DNA from 2 places in the Cytobacillus sp. SAFR-174 genome. Region 2 is predicted to be linked to the other one. Evidence: predicted binding sites of a transcription regulator. Region 2 holds the regulator's gene; the other holds the start of a gene.
The links. The regulator LexA, encoded in region 2, represses DNA repair genes until DNA is damaged. The targets are predictions, from matches to a motif close to CGAACATATGTTCG.
Positions count from the first base shown of each region.

Region 1: the regulator LexA is predicted to act here: its motif matches at 15,313-15,326, upstream of ACTHRG_RS13040 (DUF6434 domain-containing protein).

Region 1 is NZ_JBQCMZ010000011.1:69,705-86,326, forward strand. Features, by position in the region: gene ACTHRG_RS12955 (MFS transporter) at 1-621, shown strand, start outside; gene ACTHRG_RS12960 (peptidase E) at 735-1,430, shown strand; gene ACTHRG_RS12965 (DNA alkylation repair protein) at 1,485-2,192, shown strand; gene ACTHRG_RS12970 (hypothetical protein) at 2,330-2,539, shown strand; gene ACTHRG_RS12975 (sugar O-acetyltransferase) at 2,616-3,176, shown strand; gene ACTHRG_RS12980 (hypothetical protein) at 3,323-3,487, shown strand; gene ACTHRG_RS12985 (cyclic-phosphate processing receiver domain-containing protein) at 3,641-4,000, opposite strand; gene ACTHRG_RS12990 (cytidine deaminase) at 4,542-4,940, shown strand; gene ACTHRG_RS12995 (sensor domain-containing diguanylate cyclase) at 4,996-6,543, opposite strand; gene ACTHRG_RS13000 (CrcB family protein) at 6,771-6,893, shown strand; gene ACTHRG_RS13005 (hypothetical protein) at 6,985-7,185, shown strand; gene ACTHRG_RS13010 (DUF1284 domain-containing protein) at 7,208-7,624, opposite strand; gene ACTHRG_RS13015 (TetR/AcrR family transcriptional regulator) at 7,869-8,471, shown strand; gene ACTHRG_RS13020 (efflux RND transporter permease subunit) at 8,845-11,919, shown strand; T-box leader at 12,000-12,215, shown strand; gene proS (proline--tRNA ligase) at 12,270-13,706, shown strand; gene ACTHRG_RS13030 (isochorismatase family protein) at 13,963-14,520, shown strand; gene ACTHRG_RS13035 (restriction endonuclease) at 14,653-15,207, opposite strand; gene ACTHRG_RS13040 (DUF6434 domain-containing protein) at 15,361-15,924, shown strand; gene ACTHRG_RS13045 (GrpB family protein) at 15,983-16,513, shown strand; partial or broken gene ACTHRG_RS13050 (NUDIX hydrolase) at 16,545-16,622, shown strand, end outside.
Region 2 is NZ_JBQCMZ010000001.1:410,151-426,772, forward strand. Features, by position in the region: gene miaA (tRNA (adenosine(37)-N6)-dimethylallyltransferase MiaA) at 1-576, shown strand, start outside; gene hfq (RNA chaperone Hfq) at 604-837, shown strand; gene spoVK (stage V sporulation protein K) at 1,221-2,171, shown strand; partial or broken gene ACTHRG_RS02025 (glutaredoxin family protein) at 2,246-2,478, shown strand; gene ACTHRG_RS02030 (trimeric intracellular cation channel family protein) at 2,561-3,175, opposite strand; gene hflX (GTPase HflX) at 3,387-4,661, shown strand; gene ACTHRG_RS02040 (aminotransferase class I/II-fold pyridoxal phosphate-dependent enzyme) at 4,675-5,946, shown strand; gene ACTHRG_RS02045 (MerR family transcriptional regulator) at 6,134-6,541, shown strand; gene glnA (type I glutamate--ammonia ligase) at 6,643-7,977, shown strand; gene ACTHRG_RS02055 (DUF4257 domain-containing protein) at 8,091-8,375, opposite strand; gene lexA (transcriptional repressor LexA) at 8,659-9,282, opposite strand; gene yneA (cell division suppressor protein YneA) at 9,439-9,771, shown strand; gene ACTHRG_RS02070 (YneB family resolvase-like protein) at 9,781-10,428, shown strand; gene ACTHRG_RS02075 (DUF896 domain-containing protein) at 10,573-10,806, shown strand; gene tkt (transketolase) at 11,029-13,035, shown strand; gene sirA (sporulation inhibitor of replication protein SirA) at 13,334-13,771, shown strand; gene ACTHRG_RS02090 (YneF family protein) at 13,858-14,073, shown strand; gene ACTHRG_RS02095 (DUF6376 family protein) at 14,209-14,649, shown strand; gene ACTHRG_RS02100 (ABC transporter transmembrane domain-containing protein) at 14,750-16,498, shown strand; gene ACTHRG_RS02105 (ABC transporter ATP-binding protein) at 16,503-16,622, shown strand, end outside.

The DNA.
Region 1 (16,622 bases), on a different contig from region 2:
AGTTACTTGAGCGACTTTAAACAAGGGCTGCAATATGTGAACAGTAATCCTTTCCTGAAGAAGTTTTTCTTGTTCTTTGCCGTATTCATCGTATTAATGGCGCCTGCGGCATTTCTGACGCCGCTGCAGGTTACCCGCACCTTTGGAGGAGATGTGTGGGAACTGACTGCCATTGAAATTGCCTTTTCAGTCGGCATGATGGCAGGGGGCGGAATTATTGCTTCCTGGGGTGGATATCCAAATAAAATTACAACCATGACCCTTGCCAGTCTCATTATGGGGATCTGCACCCTGGCACTCGGCATCGTGCCGATTTTCTGGATTTATTTATTGTTCATGGCATTCTTCGGGATTGCCATGCCAATTTTCAATACACCGGTAACCGTATTGCTTCAGGAAAAAATTGATGAGAATTATTTAGGCAGAGTGTTTGGTGTCATGGGAATGATCTCCACCTCCATGATGCCGATTGGCATGCTGATATTTGGCCCGGTTGCAGATGTCGTTGCCATCGAATGGCTTCTTGTGGGAACAGGGGCATTCATTATCCTGTTAGCTGTTATTTTAGGCCGGGATCAGGTGCTTCTGGAAGCGGGGAAGCCCGCGCTGAGTGAATCGTAAGTTTTGTGAAATGGAGCTGTCATATTGGCAGCTCTATTTTTTTGTGAAAACAGGGAACAACAGCACTGAAGGAGAATAGTTATTCGTAACGTCATTTGAGGGGAAGTAGAAAGATGAGGCAAATTATCGCACTCGGAGGAGGAGGGTTCTCCATGGAACCGGAGAATCCATTATTGGATGAATACATTTTACGTCAGTCAGGTAATGAAAAGCCTAAAGTCTGTTATGTGCCGACTGCAACAGGAGATTCCGATATTTGCATTAAATGGTTTTATGACTTTTTTGAAAAGCAGAATTGCCAGCCTTCCCATTTATCTTTATTTAAACCGCCAACAAGAGATATAGAGGGATTTATACTGGACAAAGATATCATTTATGTTGGAGGCGGAAATACGAAGAATTTATTGGCTTTATGGAAAGAATGGGGATTAGATAAGATTTTACGAAAGGCATGGGACCAAGGGATCGTATTAGCCGGCATCAGTGCGGGCTCCATTTGCTGGTTTGAAGAAGGGGTTACGGATTCTTATGGCGATAAACTGGAGCCATTAACATGCCTCGGCTTTTTGAAAGGAAGCAATTGCCCTCATTACGACGGAGAAGCGGAAAGAAGGCCTGCCTATCATGAGCTTTTGGCTTCTGATAAAATAAAGCCTGGAATTGCAGCGGATGATGGAGTGGCTATCCACTTCATTGAGGAGGAGGTCAGCCGAATCGTAAGCTCTAGACCGGATGCCAAGGCCTTTAAGGTCTATTTCGATAAAGAAGTTAAAGAGATTGAACTGAAAACCGAATATTTGGGTTCTTGAAGCGAATCAGTCTTTTGCTGTTAACTTTATTAAAATAGAAGGAAGTGCTTAAAAATGGATTTACAGACGGTTATGCAGGAACTGGAGGCTCTTGGCAAGGAACGGACCAAGAAAATATACATATCAAACGGCGCACACGAGCCGCTTTTTGGCGTTGCAACAGGTGCGATGAAACCGATAGCTAAGAAAATAAAAAGAAATCAGCCTTTGGCGGAGGAGCTATACGCCACAGGGAACTATGATGCCATGTACTTTGCAGGCGTCATTGCAGATCCTGAGGTGATGACCGAGGCGGGTTTTGATCGCTGGATGGATGCTGCTTATTTTTACATGCTGTCCGATTATGTGGTGGCCGTTACATTAGCTGAAGCAGAAATTGCACAGGATGTTGCCGACAAATGGATCGAAAGCGGGGAAGAACTGCGAATGTCAGGCGGATGGAGCTGCTATTGCTGGCTTTTGGGAAATCGTCCGGACGCTGAATTTTCCGAAGAGAAGCTGGCCAAAATGCTTGATAGAGTGAAAGACACCATCCACGATTCTCCGGAGCGTACGAAATCCGCTATGAATAACTTTGTCTATACCGTTGGTGTCTCCTATTTGCCGCTCCATGAAAAAGCGCTTTCGACTGCAAAAGCCATTGGTCCGGTCGAAATGAATCGGGAAAAGAAAAAAAGCACCTTCCTGCACGCCACAGAAAATATCCAAAAGGAAGTGGATAGGGGAAGGATTGGATTTAAACGGAAATATGTAAGATGTTAAACCTTAGGGGCCGGATGGGACAATGAACCTGTCCCATTGTGTTATAATGGGGAACTTAGGAATTATGAGTTGTGCTCATAGTGGAACGGATGCCCAGAAAGCCTCCGCCCAGCGATTAAATATGGAGGGATAAGGTAATGAATAAACGGTGGACCATCAGTAAAATCAACGAATTTGTTGAAAAGAACTCGGATAGTAAGCTGCTATCAACGGAATATCATGGGTTTTCTCAAAAACTGCTTTTTCAATGTGCATGCGGCAGCCAGTTTGAAAAAACATTTACGAAATTCAAAAATAATCACCAGCGCAAATGTGACGTTTGCCAGCCGCCTAAAGCGTCACGCTAAAGGGACACGGGGACAGGTACACTGTCCTTTTTTCAGTTCTGCATTTGGAAAATATACTTGAAAGCAGGTCTTAAAAATGAAAACAGAAAAAGAAAAAATGCTGGCCGGAGAAATGTATGATCCTGCCGATCCGGTTTTATTAAAGGAACGAGAAGAAGCAAGACGAAAGGTCAGAATGTACAATCAGACTCTGGAGACAGAAGGAGAAAAGCGGACAAATTTATTAAAGGAGCTACTTGGGTCAACCGGAGAAAACGTATATATGGAGCCTAATATCCGGTTTGATTATGGCTATAATACGCATGTAGGAGAAAACTTTTTTGCGAACTTCGACTGCACAATCTTAGATGTCTGTGAAGTTCGTTTTGGAGATAACTGCATGCTTGCACCCGGTGTACATATCTATACGGCAACGCATCCGCTCCATCCTGCTGAACGCAATTCGGGCAGGGAATATGCAAAGCCGATTACGATTGGAAACAATGTATGGATTGGGGGAAGTGCAGTCATTAATCCAGGTGTAACAATAGGGGACAATGCGGTAATCGCATCAGGTGCAGTCGTTACCAAAGATGTGCCTGATAATGTAGTAGTTGGCGGAAATCCGGCGAAAATCATTAAACAGATTGAGTTCTAGACCTTTATAAGATTCCTTGTGTAAATTCACCTAATAAGAAAAGAGTTGGAATATAGTGCTGCAGTTCATATCCCAGGAATACCCACCACATGAATAACATGATTCCTCTAAGTGAAAACTTTTATAAAAAGGCCGGAGGGAAACTCATGAGAGAAAATAAAGAAGGAATGAACAAGGTCTTTAAAAGCACCATAAATGATCAAGGTATGAAGGATGTCAGCAGTACAGAATATGGACTTGAATCAGTTGCAGAAGGCTGCGATTTTGCTGAGGGAGAAAAGGAAAAGCCTCCTGAGTGTGGCGGAATGTGATGACAAATGTTCTAAAGATTTGATGCGGGAGCGGATTTATTTTAACTATTAAAGACATAAAAAAAGGAAGCAGTCAATTAACTCTGCTCCCTGTACACTATTGATTTGTATAATTCCTGTGACTAAGGAGAAAAGGTGGTTGTCATTGGTTCTCTAGAAGCTGTGCAGATAGTTTGGCGGAATGTAGTTGAGGGGCAGTGGACGTAAAATTACTTTAATGTCAGTGGGCATTTCAAAATCCTGCTGTGCTTGTTTTAAATAATGATACATGGCTTTCCCGCCGACTGAATTGGCAGAGTGAACAGTTATTCGATCCGCAAATAACTGTTTTTGAACCATTATATGAACAAGCATAAGACCATTTCTCGATTTGCTTACTAAGTCATGGTCTAAAGACAAGTGGTCAATTTCATAGGTCTGAAGCAAAAGGATACATTCATCAATGGTCTCAACTAATACATGACCATCCGGCGCTCTCCGATAATCATCCAGAAATACGCTTATTTTCTCCATTTTTTTAATCCCCTTTCGAAGGGGTGACTAAGAAAAGTCAAGTTGACCCTAAAGTTTGATACTCATTTCATTGTAACATAGATATGTAAGCAAAGATACCGAAGAGGGATGGGACTAAAGTAATTAATATGGGATCTGTTTCCTTTTTTAGAGTTTGCATTCTGGAACGAGCTTTGGAGGCGGATCTTTGTCGGGGGAGCCGGGATTTGATGCTTGGGACATAGAATGAGGAAATCTGGGCTGCAGAGTCAGAACCTGGAGCAACTACGGACAGAGAAAGCGGAAATTGGCGGTTCAGAGTCAGAACCTGGATCAACTTCGGACAGAGAAAGCAGAAATTGGCGGTTTAGAGTCAGAACCTGGAGCAACTTCGGACGGGGAAAGTGGAAATTGGCGGTTCAGAGTCAGAACTTGGAGTAACTTCGGACAGTCAGTATATTGACAAACATTTCAAAAAATTATATGATAAAAATCCTGCCAATTTCACATTGGCCTAAGGGGACTGTGAAAAGTTCATTCTTCTTTGAAAAGGATGGGTATGATGAATAAAGAGCAATTGATGGAAAGTGCACGCAGTATGAAGGAGAGAGCTTATGCTCCCTATTCCAAATTTCCGGTTGGAGCTGCATTATTGCTGAAAGACGGCACGGTCATTAATGGTGTGAACGTGGAAAATGTTTCGTTAGGTGCAACGAATTGTGCCGAGAGAACAGCTATTTTCACTGCAATTGCTAATGGTTACAAAAAAGGTGATTTTCAAGCTATAGCTGTAGCTGGTGATACGGCAGATTTTCTTCCGCCGTGCAGCATCTGCAGGCAGGTGTTAGCTGAGTTCTGCATGCCTGATATGCCAGTTTACTTAACTAATGAGAAAAAAGATATACTGGAACTGACATTAAAAGATTTATTGCCGTACGCGTTTACGGATTTAGAGATGTAGCATAAAAAGAGGGCAAGTTTTGAGAGATATTCACTCAAAGCTTGCCCTCTTTATTTTACACGGCGGTAACCACTCTATTTCTTCCCTCTTGTTTAGCCTTGTATAATGCCTGGTCCGTTTTGTTCATTAACTCTGAAAAGCTATCCGCTGCAGCGGGAAAGCTGCTAATTCCCATGGAAACAGTGATTGGTTTTCCGGAGGGGCTTAAGGTGTATTCAGTGATTTTCCTTATCCGTTCTCCAACAGATTTCGTGATGTGAATATCGGTTTCTGGAAGGATGATTAGAAATTCTTCGCCGCCTATGCGGAAGCAAAGATCACTTGCTCTCGTTTCCCTCTTAACTAATTCAGAAAGAAATTTTAATACATCATCTCCCACTTGATGGCCAAACTGGTCGTTTACTGCTTTAAAATGGTCAATATCAAATAAAATGATGGAGTACCTATCGAGCTCCCTTATCTTTTTCTCTAAAAAACGCCGGTTATAGAAACCGGTAAGCGGATCCAGGTTCGACTCACTTTCTGCATTCGTCAGTTTGGTCTGATAAAAATCCACAGCTATTAAAATTGCACGTTTTAATTCCCTTAACTCAAAATACCAGCCGGGAATTTGCGGTGCAGGACGAGATGGTTCGGTCGTCATCTGCTTTGCGTATAAAGCTAGATTTCTGATCGGATTTACAATTTTTTTCAGCATGATCAGGGATAAGGCGAAAACAAACAGCATAAAGAGAATGGCAATCAAGCTTACTTGCCTGGCCATTTCAAAGGTTGGCTCCATTACTGACTCTTTAGGAGTCTGGGATACAATGCCCCATTTGCTTGTTGAGGTAGCTGAGGCATATCCGGCAAGCATGGCTATGCCTTTCGTATTCGTGACTTCCAGATTTCCGTTTCTTCCTTCTAAAACTTGCTGTATCACTTTGTTTTCTTTCACATTATCGTTAATTCTTTTTTTATCCGGATGATAAATAATATTACCTTCAGAATCAACCACATATACATAAGAGTTATTTTCATGCTTTGGATGCTGCCCCAGAATCTGGATGAGGCTGTTATCTTCATGTAAATAGATGGTTCCGGCAAGAAATCCCTCATACGATCCGCTTTTATCAAAAACGGGGACAGAAATAAGCATAATTAATTTTCCGGTTACACCTACATAGGGCTTTGATATTATAGGAACTTTCTTTTCGAGAGATTTTTTTGCACCGACACTAGTTAATTTTGTTCCATTTAAAGCCATATCAGGAGCAGATGCCACGACGCGGCCAGTCTTGTCAGCAAAAAATGTAGAATTGAAATAGGTAGTGGACTGCAGTATGAAATCTAACTCTTTGTGGATTTTTCGGGAATCGTTCGTCAAAAGATCTTCATTTCGTGCTTCCATCGTCAGATTTTTAATCATATTGACAAAAAGAGAATCTGTAACAGCTGCGAGTTTTTGAGCATAATATTGGTTTTCTATTAAATAATTTTTCTCCAGGTTGTTCTTGCTGACCACTACACTAGAAATGACACTCCCTGCATAGGTGCCAAGCATAGCAAAAGCCAGTAAGCCTAAAATTAGCCACTGGATGCGTAATCTGATAGGTTTTTTCATATCTTTTCACCGATAATAAAGTGCTATTATTAGTTCAAATAGCCTACTAAAATATACCATGAGATTTGTATGACTCACAACAAGAAATAAGCAATTTACGGATACTAGAAGGAATTTCCAATTATTAAAAGAATTGAAAATAAATGAATGGAAGTTGAAAATTAATATAAATATTAGTGTTAGGGGATACTGTCTGATTCTTAATCAGCTGTGAGGAGGTGCCGTTCATGATCGAAAAGGATAATAAAGTGAATAAAAAAGCGATTTGGGCAATCGGGGGTTTGCTTTTTGGCGCAGGTGTTGGTGCCATATTAGGGATCATAGCTTACAATCAGCAATGGCTGGGGTGACTGGGGAGTAAAGTGGTTCCCGTTTCTGGATAGTGCGGGAACCTTTTTTATTGATTTCTAATACTATTATATGTGTGAAATGGGGGATACCATGTCAAAGTATATTAGTATTTTCTTCTTAGGCGCGTTGGTAAGTGTCGTATTCTTTTTTATCTTTGGTTCAGTATATATGGACGGAGGCGACCCTGCAGAAGAAGCGGTATACACATTCGGAACAATCATTGTCTTATTTCTGTCTTTTGTTATTTCACAGATATATTATTTAATTGATTTGCTTAAAAAGGACCAGTAATTCACTGGACACATCGGATACTCTACTTTATTTCCTTCAAGCCCTGCCCTTCAAGAATATCTCGAATACCTTCTTCACAAACTCCATAAGACCGCCAGGAACAGGTTTCACAAACAGTTTGTATATCTGAGGGAACGGTATATTTTTGGATGTTGGACTCGATGTCCTGCCAATACAGGATTTGCCCGATTTTAAGCCCTAATTTCTCAAGAATAACGGCATCTCTTTCATAAATATCATCGTGTTCACAATGGTATTCACCTGAATTGGGATACTTTTCACAAAGGTGATCCGGCCCTTTAACAAGCTGTATCCATGTCCTGGGATTGTCTCTCAAGGTTTGATGCATACGGGTCATATTTTCCACATATTCCTGAGAGTAGCCCATTCCCCGATAGCCCAGAAGGCAAAAGAGATGATGGCCACGCAGCTTATACATAAAATCCCCCCATTGTTCGATTAGATAAATGGTTAACTAAAATGATAAATAGGTTAACATAATTATTTATATTATCATATATTTTTGCCTTATGAACAATGATTGAAAAGTGGAGAAATGGGAATATGTAATAGAATCGAATGTTAACTTTATAAATGAGCACATTGATTGTTGACGCAATTCATTTTGGTTTTTATAATCTTATCAAGTGATAGGGTTCGCTTACTTGAAAGGGATTTTGTTTATGTTACTAAATGCAAGCGATACGCATAAAAAAATTGTGAAAGCAGCACATAAGCTTTTTATGGATTTAGGGTATCGGGCGGTTTCCACAAGGAGAATTGCTGAAGCTTGCGGCATTACGCAGCCTACCCTTTATCATCATTTTTCCAATAAAAAGGCCATTTATATGGAAGTGCTTAGGACTGAACTGGTTGATATGCAGAACGCTTTAAGCAGAATTATTAAGCGCTTTGAGGGTGATATTGAAGAATGTTTATTTCAGGTCACTTATTATATTTTAATCAATAAGCCTCCTTCAATGGGCCAGATGTTTCATGATATTCAAAAAGAATTAGATCAGGAGCATCAGGGAATCGTCCGGAAATGGTGGATGGAATCTTATCAGGATCCGATTGCCTCGATCTTTGAAAAAGGGATTAAAGATCATAAGCTGCGCGATCCAGCGGAAATAGGGTCCGACCCGGTTTCATCGGCGTACCTGCTGTTAAGTCTGATTTCATCAAGGAATACTGATTACAAATTGAAAGAAAGCCTGGCGAAAGAACAAGCCAGATTTTATGTCAAAGTAATTCTTTATGGTTTATCGCAGTCTAACTGCCCGTAAAGGCCCGAAATACGAACAAAGACTAAAAACGCCACGTCCTCCCAAAAGCTGCCGCTTTCGGTCGTGCGATGTATCGCTGCCGTAGCTTTCCTTGTCCTGTGGCAACGTCTTTGTGACCCGCTTCCTCCCAAAAGCTGTCGCATTTGGTCGTGCGATGCTCATGCTGACGAAGCCTTCCTTGTCCTGTGGGCCTCAACTAACAATCAGCGGGGATAAAGCCCCCACTGATTGAATCGGCATTAACGGAATAACGATTATTAGCTTTAACAAACTGGCTTGTTAAAGTTTTTTTTTGGAAACAGTCTATCAATTGATAGGTTTGTATGGTTTTTGTATAATTTATTTATAAATTAAATATAAAGGAGATTAAAAGATGAGTTTTTTAACTAAGTTCAGTTTAAAGAATGCCGTTGCGGTCTTTATCATTTCATTTTTATTAATCACTGGCGGTATTTACTCTTTTTCAAAATTAAAAGTGGATCAATTTCCTGATATTGAATTCCCGCAGATATCCATTGAAGCGGTATACCCTGGTGCATCTCCATCTGATGTGGATAAACAGGTAGTTTCAAAGCTTGAAGATCAGCTGGATTCCATTGAGGGTGTAAAAAAGATGACCAGTTCTGCTTATGACAGCATTGGGATCATTAACCTGGAATTTCCGTTTGATACAGATCTCGATAAGGTTGAACAGAAGGTGAATTCGGTTATTGATGAAGCCGGATTGCCTGAAGAGGCTGAAGTGAAATTAAACCGGCTCTCTTTTGGATCTTTTCCCATTTATAATATTTCTTTTTTCAGCAAGGACGGGGAAAGCATAGAAGCTGTCATGAAGGATGGCGTCATTCCTGAATTAAATAAAATAGAAGGAATTAACAGCGTATCTGTTGCAGGGTTAACTGATAATCTTGTTCAAATTACGGTCGATAAAGAGAAAGCAGCAGAAGCAGGATTATCACTCAGCAGCATTAAAGAGCAGATCAATGAAAAATATCTTTCTTTCCCGGCAGGTGAGCTGACGGAAAAGGAAGAGCAAATACCGATCCGTGTAGAAGAAAATCTTGATTCTATTGCAAATCTGGAAAATCTTCAGCTTCAGCCTGCTTTTGGCGGTGCTCCAGCTGAAGGGGCCGGTGCCGGCGGAGAGCAGGGAGCCCGGCAATCTGCTGATATTTTGCTGAAAGATATTGCAGACATTGAGCCAATAACAGATAAAAGTGAATTAGCCCGTTATAATCTGAAAGAATCTTTATCCATGGCGATCACGAAAAAGCAGGAAGCCAACACTGTTGAAGTGGCAGACAAGGTGACGAGTGTACTGGAAAAATACAATGATCAGCTCGACTACGAGATTGGCATCGACTCTGCCAAGGATATTGAAAAGTCTGTCAGCACATTAGTCAAAGAAGGGCTGTTAGGGGCACTATTTGCGTCCATTGCCGTTCTGGTTTTCCTTCGCAATGCCAGAGCGACCATTATCGCAGTCGTTTCCATTCCTTTGTCCATTCTGATTGCAGCGATTTTTCTAAACCAAATGGACATCTCATTAAACATCATGACACTGGGCGGAATGGCTGTAGCTGTAGGGCGTGTGGTGGATGACAGTATTGTCGTCATTGAAAATATCTTCAGGCGGGTCCGCAAATCCAATGAGGGAATGTCCGATAAAATTATTCTGGAATCCACCAAAGAAATATTAAAGGCGATCACCTCATCAACATTAACGACCGTTGTGGTTTTCCTTCCAATCGGCTTTGTTGGCGGGATAACAGGGAAATTCTTTTTGCCTTTTGCTTTAACGATTGTGTTCTCACTGTTAGCATCGCTGCTGGTTTCCATCACGATTGTGCCGATCCTGGCAAAATTTTCGTTCAAGAAAGTGCCGGCTGAAGAAAAAGAGGGAGCCCTTCAGAGGTTTTATGGCCGTTTAATTGAAAAATCGCTCAATCATAAGTTTATTATCTTATTTATTTCTTTCGTATTGCTTGTTGGCTCATTTGCGGTTGTGCCTTCATTAGGATTTACATTTATTCCTAATGAACAGTCGAAAACGCTGACAGCATCGATTGAATTGCCATCATCCGCTTCCCTGGAAAAAACAAATACCATCTCACTGAAGGTGGAAGAGATGCTGGATGAGCAGAAAGAAGCGGCGGATGTTACAGCCGCTATAGGAGCCCGGGATTTTGCCACAGGACTTCGGCTTGAAAACAAAGCAAGCTATTTTGTTAACTTAAAAGATAATGTAAATGTGGAGAAAACGATCAAATCAATTGAAAGTAAAATAGAAGATATCTCAGATGAGGAAAACGCTGATTTGAAGATTAGTGTTCAGGAGCTGGAAACAGGCGGGCCTCCTTCGAATAATAATGTGGATATTGACTTGTTTTCCAATGATTTAGAGGCATTGCAGAAGGCTTCCAAGCAAGTGGAAGAGTATATGAAGGGAAATAAAAACCTGAAATATATTACGAATAATTTCAGCGAAAAGCAAAAGCAATTTTTAGTGGAAATAGATTCTGAGAAAGCTAGTGAATATGGTTTGTCAGGATTCCAGATTCTTGGAACTGTCAGCGATCAGACGAAGCCTGTGAATGTCGGGACGCTGCTGCTGGATGATAAGGAGCAGGAGGTTCAGCTGTCCTTTGATAAAGAGCTCGGGTCAAAAGATGAACTGGAGGAGGTCACCCTATTCTCTCAAAGAGGGCCAGTCCCGCTTTCGGAAGTCGCTGAAGTTAAGGAAATGGATACCTTCACATCGATTCAGAAGCTGGACAGCAAGGTTTATGCCCGTGTTTCAGGCCAGGTAAAGGGAAATGATGTGCAGGCAGTATCATCAGAGATCAAGGCGGGAGTCGAAAAGCTTGATCTTCCGGATGGAGTGTCCTTAACGAGCGGTGGTGGCAATGATGAAACAGTGGAGATTTTCCAATCACTTGGGATTTCCATTCTTGTGGCAATCGGGCTTGTGTATTTAACCATGCTGATTACCTTTGGTAAAGCCCGTATTCCATTTATTATCCTTTCATCACTCATATTTGTTCCGATAGGTTCGCTTGTATCACTTTACCTTATTAATGAGCCTCTTTCTGTAAGTGTAATGATTGGCTTCCTGATGCTGATTGGAATTGTCACAACGAATGCGATTGTGCTTGTCGACCGGATCGGGCAGAACAGAACGAAAGGTTTGCCTATTAGAGAGTCGTTAGTTGAAGCTGGGAAAACAAGGCTACGACCAATTTTAATGACAGCATTTGCGACCATTGCCGCATTGATCCCGCTGGCATTGACCACCTCATCAGGAACCCTTATTTCAAAGGGTCTTGCGGTAACGGTTATTGGCGGTTTAACATCATCCACACTGCTGACATTAATTATTGTTCCTGTTGTGTATGAATTATTTTTCCTGAAGACGTCTAAGATAGAGAGAAGAGCTGAGGGGAAATAGGATGGAGGGGAACACTCCATCAGGAATTTATTTCTGCCTGTATTGAATTACTCATCACAAGTTGGTATATTAACATATATATGTAATCAATGATGTGATCAAGTAAATAAGGATTGTGAAACAGAAAATATAGCCTGGGCTGAGAGCTATATCACCCCTCCTTATTGAAACCTGCCACGGAGATGTTAGGAAAAAGCTAACCGGGTCGTTTCGTTATTAACGATTAGAGGGCTTTAGATTTTGTAAAAGCCGAACTAAGGTGGTACCGCGTCTATTAGCATAAAGACGTCCTTTTGAAGGACTCTTTATGCTTTTTTTATTCTTAAAAATATTTTCAGGAGGAAAACAAGATGTCTCAAAACACCAACAACTTTACAAAATGGTATCTGGATACGATACAAAAAGCAGATTTATTTGATTACACCCCTGTTCGCGGGTGTATCGCCTTTAAGCCTGATGGCTATGAAATTTGGGAGCATATTCAGGCTGAGATGGATAAGCGTTTTAAGGAAACCGGCCACCGCAATGCCTATTTCCCGATGCTGATTCCGGAGAACTTTTTTCAAAAGGAAAAGGATCATATTGAAGGATTTTCGCCGGAGCTTCCATGGATCACAGAAGCGGCAGGAGAGAAGCTTGAGGAGCGTCTGGCACTTCGCCCAACTTCTGAAACAATGATTGGACATTTGTATTCCGATTGGATTAAAAGCTACCGGGATCTGCCGGTCTTAATCAATCAATGGGCGAATGTATTCCGCTGGGAGAAGAAAACTCTTCCTTTCATCCGCACATCAGAATTTTTATGGCAGGAAGGCCATACAGCGCATGTGGACGAAGAAGATGCGCGCAAGGAAACAATGCAGATGCTGGAAATCTATAAAGAAGTGGTAGAAGGCTTGCTTGCGATTCCGGTTTATGATGGGCAAAAAACACCATCCGAGCGCTTTGCCGGTGCAGTTGATACATTCTCCATTGAAGCGATGATGAAGGATGGAAAAGCGGTACAGGCGGGAACTTCCCATTACTTGGGCACAAAGTTTGCGGAAGCTTTTGATATCAAATATTTGAACAAAGAAAATAAACATACTTTTGTCCATACAACATCATGGGGTACATCCACACGGTTAATCGGCTCTGTCATCATGGTTCATGGTGATGAACAAGGCCTTGTTCTCCCTCCAAGAGTAGCACCGACTCAAGTCGTGCTGATTCCAGTCGGACCATGGAAAAAGAACCCTGCGATTATGGAGAAATTAGATGAAGTGTTTGCTGCATTGAAGGCAGAAGGAATCCGCGTACGCCTTGATGATTCCGATCAATCACCAGGCTATAAATTTAATGAGTGGGAGCTAAAAGGCGTGCCTGTCCGCATAGAGCTTGGACCTCGTGATTTAGACCAAAATCAATGCTTAATGAAGGCGCGTGATCTTGGGGATAAAGTGGCCGTACCGCTTGATTCGATTATTGAAAGCATCAAAAAAGAGCTTGAAACGATGCAGACTCGTCTTTTAGAAAAAGCAAAAGAATTCCGCGCTGAGAATTCGCACACACATATCGATACTATCGAGCAATTAGAACAGCACATTGCCCAATCTGAACAAAATGATGCCATCCCAGGCTGGATCTTAGCCGGATGGTGCGGTGAAGATGCATGTGAAGAAAGTGTAAAAGAAAAAACGAAATTCACGACACGGAACATCCCGTTCAACCCGCCGTCCACCAAGGATACTTGCATCCATTGTGGAAAAGAAGCGAAGCATACGGTTTGGTTTGCCCGGGCTTATTAATCTGGGAATGTGGAATATTGATCTTAGGCCGCCTCACTCAGGCGGCCTTTTTCTTATGGTTTCAAAAGCATTATGGATTAACAATATTAAATTTTTTTCTTTAGATATTCTGTTATAATTAAATATATCTAAAAATTTAGATAAATAATTGACTCCATTTTAGGATACAGATATTATGACAAACAAATATACTGGCGAAAAAAACATAGAGGAATATATCCGAAAAATTTTAAAGGTGTTGAAAGGGGAAAACGATTTGAATCAAACCTTATTAATTATTGATGCCCAGCAGGAGTTAATCGATGGGAACCTGGAAGAAACGGCTATTTTTAATAAAGAGCGCCTTATTGGGAATATCAATTTAGTGATTGAAAAAGCAAAACAATCAGGTGTTCCAGTTGTCGTTGTAAGGGATTTAGATGTTGCGGAAGGAAAAGGGAAAGGATTTCAGGTTCATGAAGATATTAAAGTGCCTGCAGAATCAAAGTATTTTGATAAAACGGCAACCAATTCTTTTCATGGAACAGGACTGCTGGATCACCTTAAATCCCAAACGGTCAAGCATGTTGTGATAATGGGATGCAAAACCCAGCACTGTATAGACAGTGCAGTTAGAACCGCAACGATTAGCGGATTGGATGTCACATTAGTAGGTGATGGACATTCAACAACGGACAGCAATGCTTTATGTGCAGAGCAAATTATTAAGCATCATAATGAAACGCTTCACGGCCATTACAATGTGGAACACTTTTCAGTTGTCAGAAATGCAGAGGAAGATCTGTTCCATCCGATACATGATTCTTATAGGTAAAGTGAAATGATAATTAGCATTAACAATAGAGTCCCAATTTCATATTAGAAATTGGGACGTTTAGGTGAGAACTTCAAAAACCTATATCCCTAAAGTAGGAGCGTGAAGGAATCTTTCGAAAAATCAAGGTTCCTATCCCCGGACTTTCTCCCCTTTTTTCGCTTTTAGTATCCAGTCTATGAATTGTTCCCGATCGCATAAGAGGGTATTGTTTGCTTTAGCATATTCAATTGCTTGCGGGGTGAAACGCTCGTTTGTGATAACCCAACATTCACCAGCCTCATAAATATCCAATTGTTTTAAAGTTTTCTGAACAAGGCGAATTCCTATCTCTCTTTTATGGCTTTTGACTTTTACAATCGCTTGATTGCCTGTTGGATGGGTCAGTAAAAAACTTATATCCGGATTTTCATCATCCGGCTTTGTTATTGTATACCCTAATTTAGTTAAAAGGGGGATGGTGAAATCCTCTAATTGCTCATCCGAAAGTTTGCTGATTTTCCAGATTTCCGAATCCACTTCCCTTTTCTGAATTCGGCGGAACCAAAACAATCCGTAAAGAAGATAAAAAATTACTCCTCCCAAAAAAGCCATAATCGCATTTTCCCAATTGTTCGTTTTTATAAATACAATTATCGGCACCAGAATGATTATAATCCAAAGTAAATTATGATAACGATAGTTCAAGCTAATCCACATCCTCCATTTTAAATCTGCTAATCTTGTTATAACATATGGGATAAACAAAATTGGAAGAATAGGAGAAAAATTTCTGGGTAAAATTTACAATAACGAACATGTGTTTTATAATATCATTATCAGAATGGGGAGGTAGAATACTTGAGGCCGGAACTAAAAAGGGATTTGGATGTGCAAGCTTTCCACAGCTTTTATTGGTTGAAAAAAGAGCTGCAAAATTTTTGCAGAGAAAACGGAATGAGTGCTGCTGGATCTAAAATGGAAATTACGGATCGAATAGCTGCATTTCTTCAAACAGGAGAAATAAAAAAACCGGTAAAGAAAAAAAGTCTTCTGGCTAAAGAAGTAAAATTATTAGAATTAACTTTAGATACCGTTATTACAGAAAACCACCGTTGCAGTCAGAATGTAAGAGTTTTCTTCAAATCGGTTATTCCTAGATTTCATTTCTCGACTTATATTCAAAATTATTTTAAAGAAAATACCGGAAAAACATATCGTGATGTTGTTCATGCTTGGCACGAAGAGGAAGAAAGGAAAAAAGACCCTTCTTATACGAAACAAATAGGCTCTCAATTTGAATATAATCAGTTCATCAGAGATTATTTTGCAGACCCGAAAAACAAAGGCAATAATCGTGAAAACGCCATAAAAGCCTGGAATGAATTAAAAAAACAGCCTGGCAGCAATAGATACAGAGGCTAGTCTTTGTGAGGCAACCCTAATTGTGAATCCATGTAAGTTTCATAAGGGAGGTTCTTGAATGAAGATTCGACTTACTGCATTTAGCGATGATTGGGCCCTAATGTATCAAAATGAAGTTCAATTTTTAAAATCCATCTTTAAGGATGAAATCATTAAGTGTGAACATTTTGGGAGCACTTCAGTCCGGGGGATGAAGGCAAAGCCTGTAATCGATATGATGTGTATTGTGAGAAACATCGAGAAGATAGATGAATTTACTGAAAAGATGAAGAAGCTTGGATACGAATCTGCAGGGGAATGGGGCATTACAGAGAGAAGATTATTTCGTAAAGGCGGGGAAAATCGAACTCATCATATACATTTCTATCAATCTGATAACCCCCAAATAGAACGGCATCTTATCTTTAGAGACTATCTGCGGACCCATCCTGATGAAGCGGAAAGGTATACGAATTTTAAGGAAGAATTGGCACAAAGGTTTGATGACACGACTGATTATAGCCAGGCGAAAAAGGTGTTTGTGAAAGAGATGGAGCAAAAGGCGCTTGATTGGTTTGCAGGTGTAAGAGACTTCACTGCCGATAAATAGCGGTTTACTTACATTCCTTTTCCAGTAGGCATTGGCGGGAGGTTCTCTGGAGCCTGGAGAGACATTGGAAGAGGTGGCTAAGAGAGAGCTGTTTGAAGAAACTGGGTTA
Region 2 (16,622 bases):
GAGGAACGCGCCGAAAGGGAAGGGCACAATGTTCTATATGAGGAACTTCTGGAGATTGACCCTGAAAGCGCAGAAAAAATTCATCCCAATAACACTCGAAGAGTAATCAGGGCGTTGGAAATTTACCATTGCACAGGTAAAACGATGTCCCAGTATCAGGAAAAACAAAACCCTGAACTTCTTTATGATATGGCGCTGATTGGCTTAACTATGGATCGGGAAACCTTATATGACCGCATCAATCAGAGAGTCGACATCATGATGCAGGAGGGTTTGCTTAAAGAGGTGCAATCCCTTTATGATCATGGATTAATGGATTGCCAGTCCATTCAGGCCATCGGGTATAAAGAGCTGTATGAATACTTTAATGGGCGTGTTTCATTGGAGGATGCTGTAGAATTTCTGAAGCAAAATTCAAGAAGATATGCAAAAAGGCAGCTGACATGGTTTCGAAACAAGATGAATGTGGAATGGTTTGATATGTCCGATTCAGTCGATCCTCATGAGTTTGAAAAAAAATTCGCTGAAATTTCTGCTCATATTGAAGGAAAGCTGAAAATAAAATCGAATACATAATGATAGAGATAAAAGAGGAGGATAATAATGAAATCAGCAATCAATATTCAAGATCAGGTTCTTAACCAGCTACGAAAGGATAATACAAATTGTACCGTGTTCTTATTAAACGGATTCCAAATTAGAGGCTGTATTAAAGGCTTTGATAATTTTACTGTACTATTTGAATCAGAAGGAAAGCAGCAGCTTGTTTACAAGCATGCGATTTCAACATTCGTCCCTCAGCGCAATGTTCAACTGGATTTAGAAAACCAGCAATAAAATATAACTGTCAGGAAGAAAAGCCCGCTTTGACTGAAGCGGGCTATTTTCTTATGTAAAGACAAATATTTTTAATGAAATGGATGATGGCTGAATACATATAGATATGAGAATTTAATGTGGATATGAGGGGGGAGCCGATTGTGGCTTGTTCCCCATGAATTGGCAGTATGCAGCCAGTTATCCGCACCCTCTAAGCGGAGAAAAACCCGTTATTTCTTGGGAAACCGCATGAACCGACACTCCTGCATTGATTCTTGTTGAAAATGGCGGGACCTTGTCGCATTTTAGCCTAACAACCGTATTCTCGGGGATCATATAGGCTTTTGTCACAACGATTACTTCTATGCGTATACTGTGCTAAGAATGTGAGGTGATAGCTTTTGGACCAGCCGATTCGCCTGAAAAATAACGGACAGATCAGCATCGTGCTCAATTCACAAAAGCGTAAAACATACACAAAAGAGCTTCCAGAATCCCAAGCGGCTCCAAAAGCCATTCCGGCTGAGCATACAGCTCTCAAAGAAATTGAAGAAGAACTTGGCGCTCTTGTGGGAATGGAAGAAATGAAGAAAATGATCAAGGAGATTTATGCCTGGATTTATGTGAATAAAAAACGGGAAGAAGCCGGTCTCAAAGCTGGAAAGCAGGCATTGCATATGATGTTCAAAGGCAACCCCGGCACAGGTAAAACTACGGTTGCCCGATTAATAGGCAAGCTTTTTCAAAAAATGAATGTGCTGTCAAAAGGACATCTGATTGAAGCAGAGCGGGCAGACCTTGTCGGTGAATACATTGGCCATACCGCCCAAAAGACAAGGGACCTGGTCAAAAAAGCGATAGGCGGGATTCTGTTCATCGACGAAGCATACTCATTAGGCAGAGGCGGAGAAAAAGACTTCGGCAAGGAAGCCATTGACACCCTTGTCAAGCATATGGAGGACCGACAGCATGAGTTTATCCTGATTTTGGCAGGCTATTCCAGAGAAATGAATCATTTCCTGACGCTGAATCCGGGTCTTCATTCCCGTTTTCCTCTTGTTGTTGACTTCCCTGATTACTCGATAGAGCAGCTGATGGAAATTGGGCAGATGATGCTAAAGGAAAGGGAGTATACTTTAAGTCACGAATCCGAAAAGAAGCTGAGGGAGCACTTGCATTTTGTAAAAACCAATCTCAGCCCCAACAGCTTTTCGAACGGGCGCTACATCCGAAACATTCTTGAAAAATCAATCAGGGCACAGGCCATGCGCCTGTTAATGCAAAACAGCTATGACAAACATGATCTGATGACCATCAGGAGCAATGATTTGGTGTTTGAAGAAGCTGATTAAGGGGATATTGTAATAAAATAGACAGTGTCAATGAACATTGGCATTGTCTTTTTACTGGAGGAGGAATGTATATAATGAATGAAATTACAGTTTATACTACGAATACTTGTCCGTACTGTACGATGGTGAGAAATTCCTTGATCAGCAGGGGCTGGAGTATAAAGAGGTTAATGTCCAGAATGACCAGAGAGAAGCACAAAAACTGGTTGAAACCACAGGCCAAATGGGAGTGCCTCAAATCAATGTGAATGGAAAATGGGTTATAGGCTTTGATCCGAATACGATTATGGCGAATGTAAATCAATAATATAGAGAGGCCTGCTCGTGGAATGAGCAGGTCTTTTTAGTAAGATAAAAATGTTTGCAATAACAATAATAAAAGCACCAGCTTAAGCCGATGCTTTTGTCCCAAGCCTCTTAACGGGAAGCTTCCAATTATATGTGTAAGATAATACCCTCAAAGCGGTAATAATGATAAACAAAGCATAAAGTTCAAACGGTGCTGATGCGATTCCGAATCCGACTGCGAAGCCGCAAAGGATAGCCCAGACAGCATAAATTTCAGAACGTAATACAAGCGGTTTTCTTCTTGCAAGAAGGTCGCGGACTATTCCACCGCCGCTTCCTGTCAATACTGCTGCCACAATTACAGCGCTTAAAGGATGATTCATTTCCGTTGCGTACAATGCTCCTTGGATGGCAAATGCGGATAATCCGATTGCGTCAGTGAAATTTCCCCACTTTTGCCAGTGTTTGAGCAGGTTGTTCGGGAACAGCATTACTGCTGTGATGGATAAAAGGGCAATCTGAAAAAATAACCCCTGTTCCCAAAGGGCAGAGACTGGAACACCTATTAGCAAGTTTCGGATGGCCCCGCCGCCAAAAGCAGTAACAATCCCGAGGATATAAACACCCAAAATATCATATTCTTCTTCCATGGCTACAATTGCACCGCTGACAGCGAATGCAATAGTGCCAATCATACTTAAAACTTCCCATGTCATATGCCATTTCTCCTCATGATGCAAATCTCTAAATCTATTATTGTCCAAGTTAATTACAAACGTAAATTCTTTCCAAACAATATGATTTTAACACGGAAAAAAAGAAATTCAACCTTTTTTACACATTTAAACGTAATGTACAAAAGCCTATGATTAGCGGTGAGATTAGTATTTGACCAGGTTTTTTGTTATGATCAATTAAAATAAGAATATGAAAGAGGGATGCTGGTTGGAACACAAGCCAGATTATGAAAAGGTTATTCTTGTCGGTTGCCATACTGAAGATGATGATCAGCGGTTTGAATATTCAATGGAAGAATTGGAATCCTTAACGGAAACCGCCAACGGGAAAGTATTAGCTTCGGTGACACAAAAAAGGGAACGTGTTCATCCGTCTACATATATAGGAAAAGGAAAAGTGGAAGAATTGGCTGCTCTTCAGGAAGAAATGGAAGCAGATATTATCATTTTTAACGATGAGCTTTCACCAAGCCAGGTTCGAAACCTATCTGCAGATTTGGATGCACGAATCATTGACCGCACACAGCTGATATTAGATATCTTTGCTCAGAGAGCACGCTCTAAAGAAGGGAAACTGCAGGTTGAGCTGGCTCAATTGCAGTATCTGCTGCCGCGCCTGTCAGGCCAGGGCGTCCAGCTTTCAAGACTTGGAGCGGGAATTGGCACAAGGGGACCGGGTGAGACAAAGCTTGAGTCAGACCGCCGGCATATCCGCCGCCGCATTGATGATATTAAGACCCAGCTTTCGGTCATTGTGCAGCACCGGGACAGATATCGTGAACGGAGGAAGAAAAACAAAGCTTTCCAAATTGCGCTTGTCGGCTATACAAACGCAGGGAAGTCCACGATTTTTAACAGGCTGTCTGAAGCAGATTCTTATGAAGAAAACCAGCTGTTCGCCACACTTGACCCAATGACCCGCAAGCTGATTTTGCCAAGCGGATTCATTACACTTGTGACAGATACAGTCGGATTTATTCAGGATTTGCCGACTACGCTGATTGCGGCCTTCCGATCCACCCTGGAAGAAGTAAAGGAAGCAGATCTCCTTCTTCATGTAGTCGATATGTCCAATCCGGATTATTACCAGCATGAACAGACAGTCAATAAACTAATAGAAGATTTGGAAAATGATAAAATACCGCAGCTGACGGTATATAATAAGAGTGATCTGAAGCATCCTGATTTTGTCCCGACCGCCAGGACAGAAACAATTCAAATCAGTGCCTTTGAAGAAGATGACCGCAATGAGCTGAAACGGAAGATCGAGCAGATGATCCTGGGGATGATGAAGCCTTACCATGTTGAGGTGCCGTCGACAGAAGGGAAACTGCTGTCACAGCTTAAGAATGAAACCATCCTGAGGGAATTGACTTTTAATGAAGACAAAGAACTCTATGTCTGCAAGGGCTATTACCTCGAAGACCATCAAATCTCAGGACCTTTAACGAAATATACCGTATAGTTAGGAGAACATCATGTTTCAACAGTTATCACAAGGAGAAAAGCTGCAGCCGATTGTAAAAGAAGTGGAGCAGCAAATTTCAGAAGTATTAAAGAACATTGATGAGCGGATTGATGAGAATCAATTCCGTGTATTAAAGAGCTTTCAAAATTTCAAAGTCAGCGATTCTCATTTCATTCCATCAACCGGTTACGGTTACGATGATATCGGCAGGGATACATTGGAGGAAATATATGCAGAAGTATTCGGCGGGGAAGCAGGATTAGTGCGTCCTCAGATTATTTCCGGCACCCATGCCATTTCCATTGCACTCTTTGGCGTATTGCGGCCGGGTGATGAATTGCTGTACATAACAGGAAAGCCGTATGACACATTGGAAGAAATCGTTGGAATCCGCGGAACAGGCAACGGCTCGCTGAAAGAGTTCGACATTGGGTACAATAGCATCCCGCTGAATGAAGATGGGAGCATCAATTACTCTGCGGTTGAAAAAGCAATCAAGCCGAACACGAAAATGATTGGCATTCAGCGTTCTAAAGGATACGCAACAAGACCATCCTTCACAATTGAACAAATAGATGAAATGATTCAGTTTGTAAAAGAAATTAAGCCGGATGCAATTGTTTTTGTTGACAATTGTTACGGGGAGTTTGTAGAGGACAGGGAGCCTTGCCATGTTGGGGCAGATTTGATGGCAGGGTCGCTAATCAAGAATCCTGGCGGCGGGATCGCCAAGACTGGCGGCTATATTGTCGGGAAGAAAGAATGGGTGGAAGCCTGTTCCTACAGAATGACTTCCCCGGGAATTGGTGCAGAAGCAGGTGCGTCCCTGTACAGCCTTCAGGAAATGTATCAGGGCTTTTTCCTTGCTTCACACGTTGTCGGCCAGGCATTGAAAGGGGCTGTTTTTACAGCAGCACTGCTTGAGCGGCTTGGAATGAACTCCAATCCAAAATGGAATAGTAAAAGAACTGATTTAATTCAATCTGTTCAATTCGATGATAAAGAAAAAATGGTGAGGTTCTGCCAGGCGATTCAATTTGCATCACCTGTTAATTCCCACGTAACCGCCTACCCAGCTTATATGCCGGGATATGAAGATGATGTCATCATGGCAGCGGGTACTTTTATACAGGGTGCCAGCATTGAGCTGACCGCAGACGGTCCAATAAGGCCTCCGTACGTTGCCTATGTGCAGGGCGGCCTTACCTATTCGCATGTAAAAATGGCTGTATGCATAGCATTGAACCAATTGCTGGAAAAGGGTTTAGTCCAAATAAATTAGGTAAATATAAGAGGGACAGCTACATAGTTAGTTGTCCCTTTCTTTTGCTTTACTGAGAATTATATGAAAATATGAAAGGCAAAAATTTTTTGAAAAAATCATGTTATAAAACCTAACATTCTATTGACAGATTTTCTAACATTACATATAATAAACTCAAGAAGTAATTGAAATGGGGGAGAAATAGTTGACTGGAAGCGAAATTCGACGTTCCATGCCGCTTTTCCCAATTGGTACTGTCATGCAGCTGACTGACCTGACTGCAAGGCAGATTCGCTATTATGAAGAACACCAATTGATATCTCCAGCTAGAACTGACGGAAACAGAAGGCTTTTTTCCTTAAACGACATCGATGTCCTTCTGGAAATCAAAGATTTAATTGATCAAGGTGTGAACATGGCCGGGATCAAGCAGCTATTTTTCGTTAAAGAACAGCAAGCGCTAACTGAAACCATGAATAAACAAGCTGAAAAAGGGAGACGCGATCTATCGGATGAAGAAATCCGGAAGCTTCTGCGCAAGGAAATTGTGCAGGCGGGCCGTTTTAATCGCTCTTCATCCCGTCAGGGTAACATCCACCGCTTTTTCCATTAAGAAAGCCGTTTTTAGCTCGTTGATAATGTCTTGGATTTCCGGGCGCGCATTAACAGAGCAAAAAATAAATTACACATGTAAATTTAAGGGAGGAACTACCAGTGGCTAAGTTTACTAAAGAAGATATTAAACGTATTGCAGAAGAGGAAAATGTGAAATTTGTCCGTTTACAGTTTACGGATATCCTTGGAACAATTAAGAATGTGGAAATTCCAATCAGCCAGCTTGAAAAAGCGCTTGATAACAAAATGATGTTTGATGGATCTTCAATCGAAGGTTTCGTGCGAATTGAAGAGTCAGACATGAATCTATATCCAGACCTTGATACTTGGGTAGTGTTTCCTTGGACTGCAGAAAAAGGCAAAGTGGCTCGTCTGATTTGTGATATCTATAATCCGGATGGAACTCCATTCCTTGGCGATCCGCGAAGCAACCTAAAACGCATCCTTAAAGAAATGGAAGACCTTGGCTACACTGATTTTAACTTAGGGCCTGAACCGGAATTCTTCCTTTTCAAGCTTGACCATGCAGGAGAGCCGACTCTGGAACTAAACGACAATGGCGGATACTTCGACCTTGCTCCGACTGATCTTGGCGAAAACTGCCGCCGTGATATCGTACTTGAGCTCGAAGAAATGGGCTTTGAAATTGAAGCTTCCCACCATGAGGTTGCACCTGGCCAGCACGAAATTGACTTCAAATATGCGGATGCTTTAACAGCTTGTGACCAGATTCAGACGTTCAAGCTAGTTGTTAAAACCATTGCACGCAAGCACGGCTTGCATGCGACATTTATGCCTAAGCCATTATTCGGTGTCAGCGGATCTGGAATGCACTGCAACGTTTCACTATTCAAGGATGGGAAAAATGCATTCTTCAATGAAACCGGCGATCTTCAGCTAAGTGATGACGCCCGCCACTTTATTGCTGGTATCGTGAATCATGCAACTGCATTTACAGCTGTGACAAACCCTATCGTTAACTCATACAAGCGTCTGGTACCGGGCTATGAAGCACCTTGCTATGTTGCCTGGTCTGCTCAAAACCGTTCACCTCTCATCCGTATCCCTGCTTCCCGCGGAGTAAGTACACGTGTTGAGGTGCGGAGCGTAGACCCTGCTGCGAACCCATACCTTGCTATGGCTGTATTATTAAAAGCTGGCCTGGACGGAATCAAAAATAAAATGACTCCTCCTGCTCCAGTGGACCGCAATATCTATGTAATGACAAAAGAAGAGCGTGAGGAAGAAGGAATCAAAGATCTGCCTCCTACTTTGGCAGCGGCCCTTGAAGAGCTAAAGAGAGATGAGGTAATTGTTTCTGCTCTTGGCGATCACATTTTTGAACATTTCATTGAAGCGAAAGAAATCGAGTGGGATATGTTCCGTACGCAAGTGCATCCATGGGAGCGCGAGCAGTACCTGAGCATGTACTAAGAAAATATGACAACCCCTGGCTGATAAAGTCAGGGGTTGTCATTATGGAAAATGCAAAAACCCCGTTTTTAAATGAACGAGGTTTTAACCAATTTCTATCTCTCTGCATCTCTCTATTCTTTGTGTCTTATTTTTAAGAAATCGAGACATGTCAGCAGTGCATCTCCTCCAAATCCTGCAATTACTGCCAGTAGAACTACTTTTAAGGCAGAGTCAGGATCTGAAGATACGACCAAAAAAACAGCCGCTAAAGCCCCCATGATTACCTCTTCAAAGACCCCCAGATAGATGAATTTTTTTGTCCTTCTGGGTTTAACCATTTTGCCTTCTTTTCGAATATGTCCAACGACACCGACCAGCCCACCAATCAACAAAGCGAAGGTAATGTTCAAAAACATTTTTTCTTCACACTCCTAAAGTCGAGATTTTGGACAAGCGACCTTAGGTTGATTCTCGGTGTATTACCATTATATTGAAAGTGAATATAAAATAACATGCATAAAAATACCGAATTTTCTGAATAATAAATTAGTCATTCATGACTGTAACCTTATGTTTGAATAAAAGTATCAGTTACTTTCGTAGGATTTAGGTGATAGCACCAGGTAATAGGAACTGATAACCTTCTTAAAATTGGAAAAAACAAAAAGCAGGCAGAGATGCCTGCTTCTTAATAATCTATTAATGCATGTGACGGTATACGCCTATAACCTTGCCAAGAATAGAAACATTTCGAAGTATTATTGGTTCCATTGTGGAGTTTTCCGGCTGCAGACGGATAAAGTCTTTTTCTTTAAAGAATCTCTTGACAGTCGCTTCATCTTCCTCTGTCATCGCAACTACTATATCCCCATTATTTGCAGTGCTCTGCTGTTTGACAATTACATAATCTCCATCAAGGATTCCTGCTTCAATCATACTTTCTCCCATGATTTCAAGCATGAATACATGCTCGTCAGCCGGTGCCATTCTTTCCGGAAGAGGGAAGTATTCTTCAACATTTTCAATTGCCGTTATCGGCTGCCCTGCAGTTACTTTACCGACGATTGGGACATTAACTGCACTGACCTTGGGAATGTTAGAAGCCTCGTCCAAATCTAAAATTTCAATAGCACGAGGTTTTGTAGGGTCCCTGCGGATCAGCCCTTTGCTTTCAAGTCTGGCCAGATGACCGTGAACGGTCGAACTTGAAGCCAGGCCGACTGCTTCACCGATTTCCCTTACAGAAGGGGGATATCCTCTCAATTTAACTTCTTCTTTTATAAACTCTAATATATCTTGCTGTCTTTTTGATATTTTCACCATCTTTACGCACCTCGTATGTGTTTTAATTGTCTCAATTATAGCATCAATTACCATATGATACAAACATAAGTTCGAATTTATATTGACGCAAAACAAATGTTCGGTATATAATGAGATCAACAAATACGAACATACATTCTTTTAAGGTGGTTTATTATGCTGAACAAATTGTGGAAATCATATTCCTATGCTATTATTCTCTTCGTTTTAAGCTTGGCAGCATCGTTTATATTACTCGTGCTCATTGAAACACCTGATACAGAAAAGTTTGTGAAAGTCACTGTTGCAGAAGGTGATTCATTATGGAAGATTGCTGAAAATTTTTCTTCTGAGCATTCTCTGTCAACAGATCAATTTATAAATTGGGTAGAACAAAATAATGGGATAGCGGCAGGAAGGATTTTTCCGGGTGATGAAATTGTCATTCCAGTAAAAGCCCTGGATGACCAGCCATATAAAGAGCTTGCCAGTTCAGACCTTAACGAATAAGGAGAAGTTATGAAAGCAATAATTTACTGCAGAGTTAGTACAACAAAGGATACTCAGGAAACGTCCCTTTCAAGACAGGAAGAAGAGCTTTTGAACCTGGCAGAAAAGCATGACTTTCAAGTAGCCAAGGTCATCCGCGAACAGGCCAGCGGATACGATCTTGAAAGAGACGGTATATTGGAACTTTTAGACTTAATTAAAAAAAAGGATATTAATGTTGTTCTCATCCAGGATGAAACCAGGCTGGGGAGGGGAAATGCGAAGATTGCGATTCTCCATTGCATCTTTAAAGAGGAAGTCCAGTTATACAGCATCTCAAATAACGGCAAACTGGAGCTTTCGGAATCAGATTCGATGGTGCTGAGCATTGTAGGAATGGTTGAGGAGTATCAGAGAAAGCTGCATAACATCAAAATCAGACGCGGCATGCAGCGAGCTGTTGATAAAGGATACAGGCCCGAGAAAAACCTAAGTAATCAGGGTGCAAATGGCGGCAGGGAAAGAATAGAGGTCCCGATAGAGGAAATTGTCCGGCTGAGGAAAAACGAGTTAACGTTTGCTGAAATTGCTGCGACGCTTAGGGGGTTTGGCTATAATATTTCCAAAGCAACCGTCCATAGAAGGTACAAAGAACATATTGATTCGCTTTCTGAGTAGAGCACTTTTCTTGTAAAAGGTGCTCATTTTTAGTATGATGGCATTTGAGTTTCAGTATTGTTCCATATCTGAAGCTGCTGTATAATAAAAACTTCCATCAGAATTGTTCAAAGGTTAACTTTTGATATAAAGGAGTTTTAATAAATGCTGCCTAAACAAAAACTTGCCCGAATTAATGAACTGGCAAAGAAGGCCAAGGAATCCGGACTAACAGAATCAGAAGCGAAAGAACAGACGTCTTTGCGCAAAGAGTATTTGGAGACTTTCCGCTCTGGCATGTTAAACACGCTGAAGGGCGTTACAATCGTTGACCCGAAAGGGAACGATGTAACACCGAAAAAACTGAAAGAATTCCAAAATAAAAACCGCCTTCACTAATAGTATAATTGCAAGGGATACACAGCGCTGTATTCCTTCTTTTAATAGAGGAGATGGCAATACTGACCTATCTCCGCTTTTTTTACATATGCCGGATCTTTTTGTGTCAATATAGTAACAAACCGGCTTTTTTTGTCCTTTACCTGACCCTATTGGTTGTGAAAAAAAGGGACACCCGATAATATTAAGAGTGAAGAATTACTACTCGAAAGGATGTATTGAATGTTTAATCACACAGATGAACTATCCATCAGTTCTATTCGTACTTTATCAATTGACGCCATTGAAAAGGCGAACTCCGGCCATCCGGGCATGCCAATGGGAGCTGCTCCAATGGCTTATACACTTTGGACACGCTTCATGAACCACAATCCGAAAAACCCTGAATGGTTCAATCGTGACCGTTTTGTTCTTTCTGCCGGACATGGCTCTATGCTTTTATACAGCCTTCTTCATCTTTCCGGCTATGATGTTTCCATGAATGACATTAAAGAGTTCAGACAGTGGGGAAGCAAGACGCCTGGTCACCCTGAATTCGGCCATACTCCAGGTGTTGACGCAACAACAGGTCCATTAGGACAAGGTATTGCTATGGCTGTCGGTATGGCTATGGCTGAACGCCACCTGGCTGCAACATACAATAAAGACAACTTCAATGTTGTTGATCATTATACATACAGCATCTGCGGTGACGGAGACCTTATGGAAGGCGTTTCGGCTGAAGCTGCTTCCCTTGCCGGCCACTTGAAGCTTGGCAGATTGGTTGTTCTTTATGATTCAAATGATATCTCACTTGATGGAGACCTTGATAAGTCTTTCTCTGAAAGTGTTGAACAGCGCTTCAAGTCATACGGCTGGCAGTACATCCGTGTAGAAGACGGCAATGATCTTCACGAAATCGCAAATGCAATTGAAGAAGCGAAACAGGATGAAAGCCGCCCGACAATGATTGAAGTGAAAACAGTCATCGGCTATGGTTCTCCAAACAAATCAGGCAAATCTGATGTTCACGGCGCTCCTCTTGGTGCTGATGAATTGAAATTAACAAAAGAGGCTTATAAATGGACGTTCGAAGAAGACTTCCATGTGCCACAGGAAGTATATGATCACTTTAAGCAGCAAGTTGTTGAAAACGGTTCGAAAAAGCAGCAGGAATGGGAAGACCTTTTTGCTAAATACAAGGAATCTCATCCTGAGTTAGGGAAACAGCTGGAGAAGGCGATCAATGGTGAGCTTATTGAAGGCTGGGATAAAGACATCCCTGTTTATGAAGAAGGAAAGAGCCTTGCCAGCCGTGCTTCTTCAGGAGAAGTGCTAAATGCTATCGCTCAGAATCTGCCTTCATTCTTTGGCGGATCTGCAGACCTTGCAGGCTCCAACAAAACAATGATCAAAGGGTCGGGTGACTTTACGGCTGAATCATTTGATGGCCGGAACATCTGGTTCGGTGTGCGTGAGTTTGCAATGGGTGCTGCATTGAATGGAATGGCGCTTCACGGCGGATTAAAAGTCTTCGGCGGAACATTCTTCGTGTTCTCTGATTACCTTCGCCCGTCAATCCGTCTGGCTGCTCTTATGAATCTGCCTGTTACGTATGTATTCACACATGACAGTATCGCTGTCGGTGAAGACGGCCCAACGCATGAGCCTGTAGAACAGCTTGCTGCATTGCGTGCAATGCCAAACCTATCTGTTGTCCGCCCTGCTGACGGAAACGAAACAGCAGCTGCCTGGAAAACAGCAATCGAATCAACAAACAAGCCAACTGCATTAGTATTGACTCGTCAAAACCTGCCTACATTAAAAGGAACGGATTCAACGGCATACGAAGGCGTTCAAAAAGGCGGATATGTTGTATCTCCAGCTTCTAACAGCAATGCGGATGTATTATTGCTTGCTGCAGGATCTGAAGTCAGCCTCGCAGTTGAAGCTCAAAAAGCGCTTGAAGGTGAAGGCATCCATGCATCTGTAGTAAGCATGCCTGCCTGGGACCGCTTTGAAGCTCAATCAAAAGAGTACAAAGAAAGCGTAATTCCTAAGACAGTCAAGAAACGTCTTGCTATTGAAATGGGATCTTCACTTGGCTGGCACCGCTATGCAGGAGACGAAGGCGATGTTCTTGCCATCGATACCTTCGGAGCATCTGCACCAGGTGAAAAAATTATGGAAGAATACGGATTCACAGTAGACAACGTTGTAGCACGCGTGAAAGCATTGCTGCAGGGATAATGATATCCGGGAAGGGAGAGCTGAGAGGCTCTTCCTTTTTTTATACCATTAAAGACAATGAGTATTTTCAGCCGTCATCGAAAAACAAGATTACCATTAATCAAATCGGGGAATATGCAATAGTGAATATTTGTAAAAGTGTCCAACAGCAGATCTTCTTCCACCAAGAACCCTCATAATCAACTGAATTCTTCGCTTTCGACAAAATTAGTGAAAGTTTTTAACATCTTCAGACAGATTCTTTGAATTCGTTTACTTATAATTGAAAGAAATGGATTGTCCCGGAAGGAGGGGCCAGATGAGAGCTTATCAATTGTATTTAATAGAAGATGAATTTGCGTCCCATTATTTTGGCAGAGAGCGGATGTTTTTTCAGCTGTTTGAAGAGTATGAGCGTTCGTCAGGTGAAATGAAGGCTATTCTATCGAAGCAAATTGATTTTGTGACTAAGCCGATCCCGGGTTTAAAAGTGCATCAGTATATCCACCAGCAGCTCCAGAGAAAAAAAGACTTTATCATAGAAAAAAGTGCATACTATATAGAGATGAGTAAGAGAAGCAGGGCGAAGCTTGAAGTTTTTGAACGGAGCCTGGTTTTAGAAGCGGCCGGCAGCTATGAGGCAGAGACAGTTTTTTTCGAAGTGCTGCGAAAAAGCGAGTCTTCCTTTCTGGCTGTTGACCTCCAGCATAAACGCTATGGGTGGCTAAAACCGATAAAAGAGAGAAAGTTCGTCTAAAATAAGAGAAAAACTGAAGCAAATATTGTATAATAACCTTTGGTCTAGTACACTGTATGATAGACAACATGAAGGAGGAAGTTAGTATGGGTATGTACATTCTAGTTGGTGTACTGGCGCTTCTTGCCGGTGTAGCACTAGGATTTTTCATTGCTCGAAAATATATGATGAGCTACCTTGAGAAAAATCCGCCAATTAATGAACAAATGCTTAAAATGATGATGATGCAAATGGGCATGAAGCCATCTCAAAAGAAGATCAACCAAATGATGAATGCCATGAACAAGCAGACTGGCAAGTAATCAGGGACAAGCATCCCATCGGAAGCCACTTTTCTGTTACAATAACAGGAAGGTGGTTTTTTTATATCCAAAATGAAACCTTCTTTGAAAAAGACCGTATATATACTATGACAAATCGTGAAAGGAACGAGCAAAATGAAAAAAGTAATTCTAATAGGGCTCCTTACCGTTTCCATGATATTAAGCGGCTGTTCCGTCTTGGGAGAAGTGAATAACTCCATTGGCTATGTTAATGAAGCGACTGAGCATATTAATACATTAAGCGACTTTGCCGAAGAGGCGCCGCAACTGATTCAGGAGGCGGCAGCGGACCCGGCATTAAAGCAGGAACTTGAAGACAGATTGATGACACTTAAGCAGGAAGTTGAGGGATTTATCGCTCTTCAGGACATCCCGAAGCTGGCAGAAGATGTCCACCAGGAGCTTGTGACCCAGAATGAAGCGCTTCTTGCTGAAATCAATAAAGTATTGGAGAACGGCAGCCTTGCACTGGATCAGCTGGAGAATTCAGAGCTGTTCACTACGATTAATGAGGCAACAAGCCTGATAAACCGCATAGAAGCATTAGGGCAATGAAGCATCCATCCGGGTGCTTTTTTGTTGGGGAAAAAATCTTCCTTATTTTCTCAATATTTGATAAACTATTTAAGCTATTATGGATTTCGGAGGATGGGGTATGAAGGTCTTTTTGGATTTAATGTGGTTTTTTAAACAGGAGAAGAAGGCTTATGTAAACGGAATTTTTCTGCTGTTAATCGTGGCATTGCTGCAGCTGGTCCCTCCAAAGGTAGTTGGGATTGTTGTCGACTCGATTAAAAATGGTGAGCTGACTGCACAAGCATTAATCATGTGGGTTGGAATTCTGATTGTTGTTGGTCTTATGATGTATGTGCTCCGCTATTATTGGCGCATTATGATTTTCGGTTCTGCCGTTAGGCTGTCCAAACTCCTGCGTAACAGGCTTTATCAGCATTTTACGAATATGTCGCAGGCCTTTTACCAAAAAAAACGGGTAGGGGATTTGATGGCACATGCGACCAATGATCTGCAGGCCATTCAGCAGACGGCAGGAGCGGGTGTCCTAACCTTTGTCGATTCACTGGCGACAGGCGGTTTCGTAATCATCACCATGGCAGCAACAATCAGCTGGAAGCTGACGCTGATCTGTTTGATTCCGATGCCCTTCATGGCACTTCTCACAAGCTGGTATGGAACACTTCTTCATAAACGGTTCCACAAAGCACAGGAGGCTTTTTCTTCACTGAATGACAAAACTCAGGAAAGTGTCTCAGGAATTAAAGTGATTAAAACATTCGGCCAGGAAAAAGAAGATATAGAAGATTTCCGGAGGCAGTCTGAAGATGTAGTGCAAAAGAACATCTCTGTTGCAAAGGTTGATTCTTTGTTTGATCCGACGATCAGCATTATTGTAGGTATTTCTTTCTTCCTGTCTATTGCATTTGGATCAAGATATGTTATCGCAGGAGAACTGACAATCGGGCAGCTGGTATCATTTACAACTTACCTGGGTCTCCTGATTTGGCCAATGCTGGCATTTGGCTGGCTGTTTAACATTGTCGAGAGAGGCCGCGCCTCTTACGATCGGATTTCAGCTCTTCTTGCAGAAGAAATCGATATAAAAGATGATGAGACTGGCATCAATGAAGTTCCAAGCGGCGATATTGAGTACAGGATTGAGGAGTTCGCCTATGCGGGTGAACAGGAAATGCTGCTTAAGGATATTCATTTTAGGCTGGAAAGAGGAGAGACTCTCGGCATAGCAGGTAAAACGGGTGCGGGCAAAACCACACTGCTGAAGCTATTGTTCAGGGAGTTTGAAGGCTATAAAGGGGAAATTCTTTTTGCAGGACATCCTATCAGCCGCTATAAAGTCGGAAAGCTTAGGGAAGCGATCGGCTATGTCCCGCAGGAGCACTTCCTGTTCTCGGCAACAGTTGCTGAAAATATAGCTTTCACGAGGCCGGATGCAGACCTTGAAGATATTTATGCGGCTGCGAAACTGGCCAATATCCATGAAGATATTCTTGAATTTACGGAAGGTTATAAGACTGTTGCAGGCGAGAGAGGGGTCTCCCTTTCCGGAGGGCAAAAGCAGCGTATTTCCATTGCACGAGCACTTATGATGAATCCGGAAGTATTGATGTTGGATGACTCCCTTTCTGCTGTTGATGCCAAAACCGAGGAAGCGATTCTTACTTCATTGCGGGCCGAGCGGGCTGGCAAGACAACGATTATTACTGCTCACCGGCTGAGTGCCATTCAGCATGCGAATCTCATATTGGTGCTGGATGAAGGAAGAATTGTTCAGAGGGGAACACATGATGAACTAATGGCTGAAGACGGCTGGTATAAGAATATGTATCTGCGGCAGCAGCTGGAAGAGCTTGTAGAGCATGGGGGATAAGTCAATGGAAAAGACACCGATTATGAAGGAAAAAGAGCAGCGAAAGGTCCTTTTCCGGCTGCTTTCCTATACAAAACCGCATAAGAAAACAATTACACTTGCCTTCAGTCTGCTTCTGTTAACA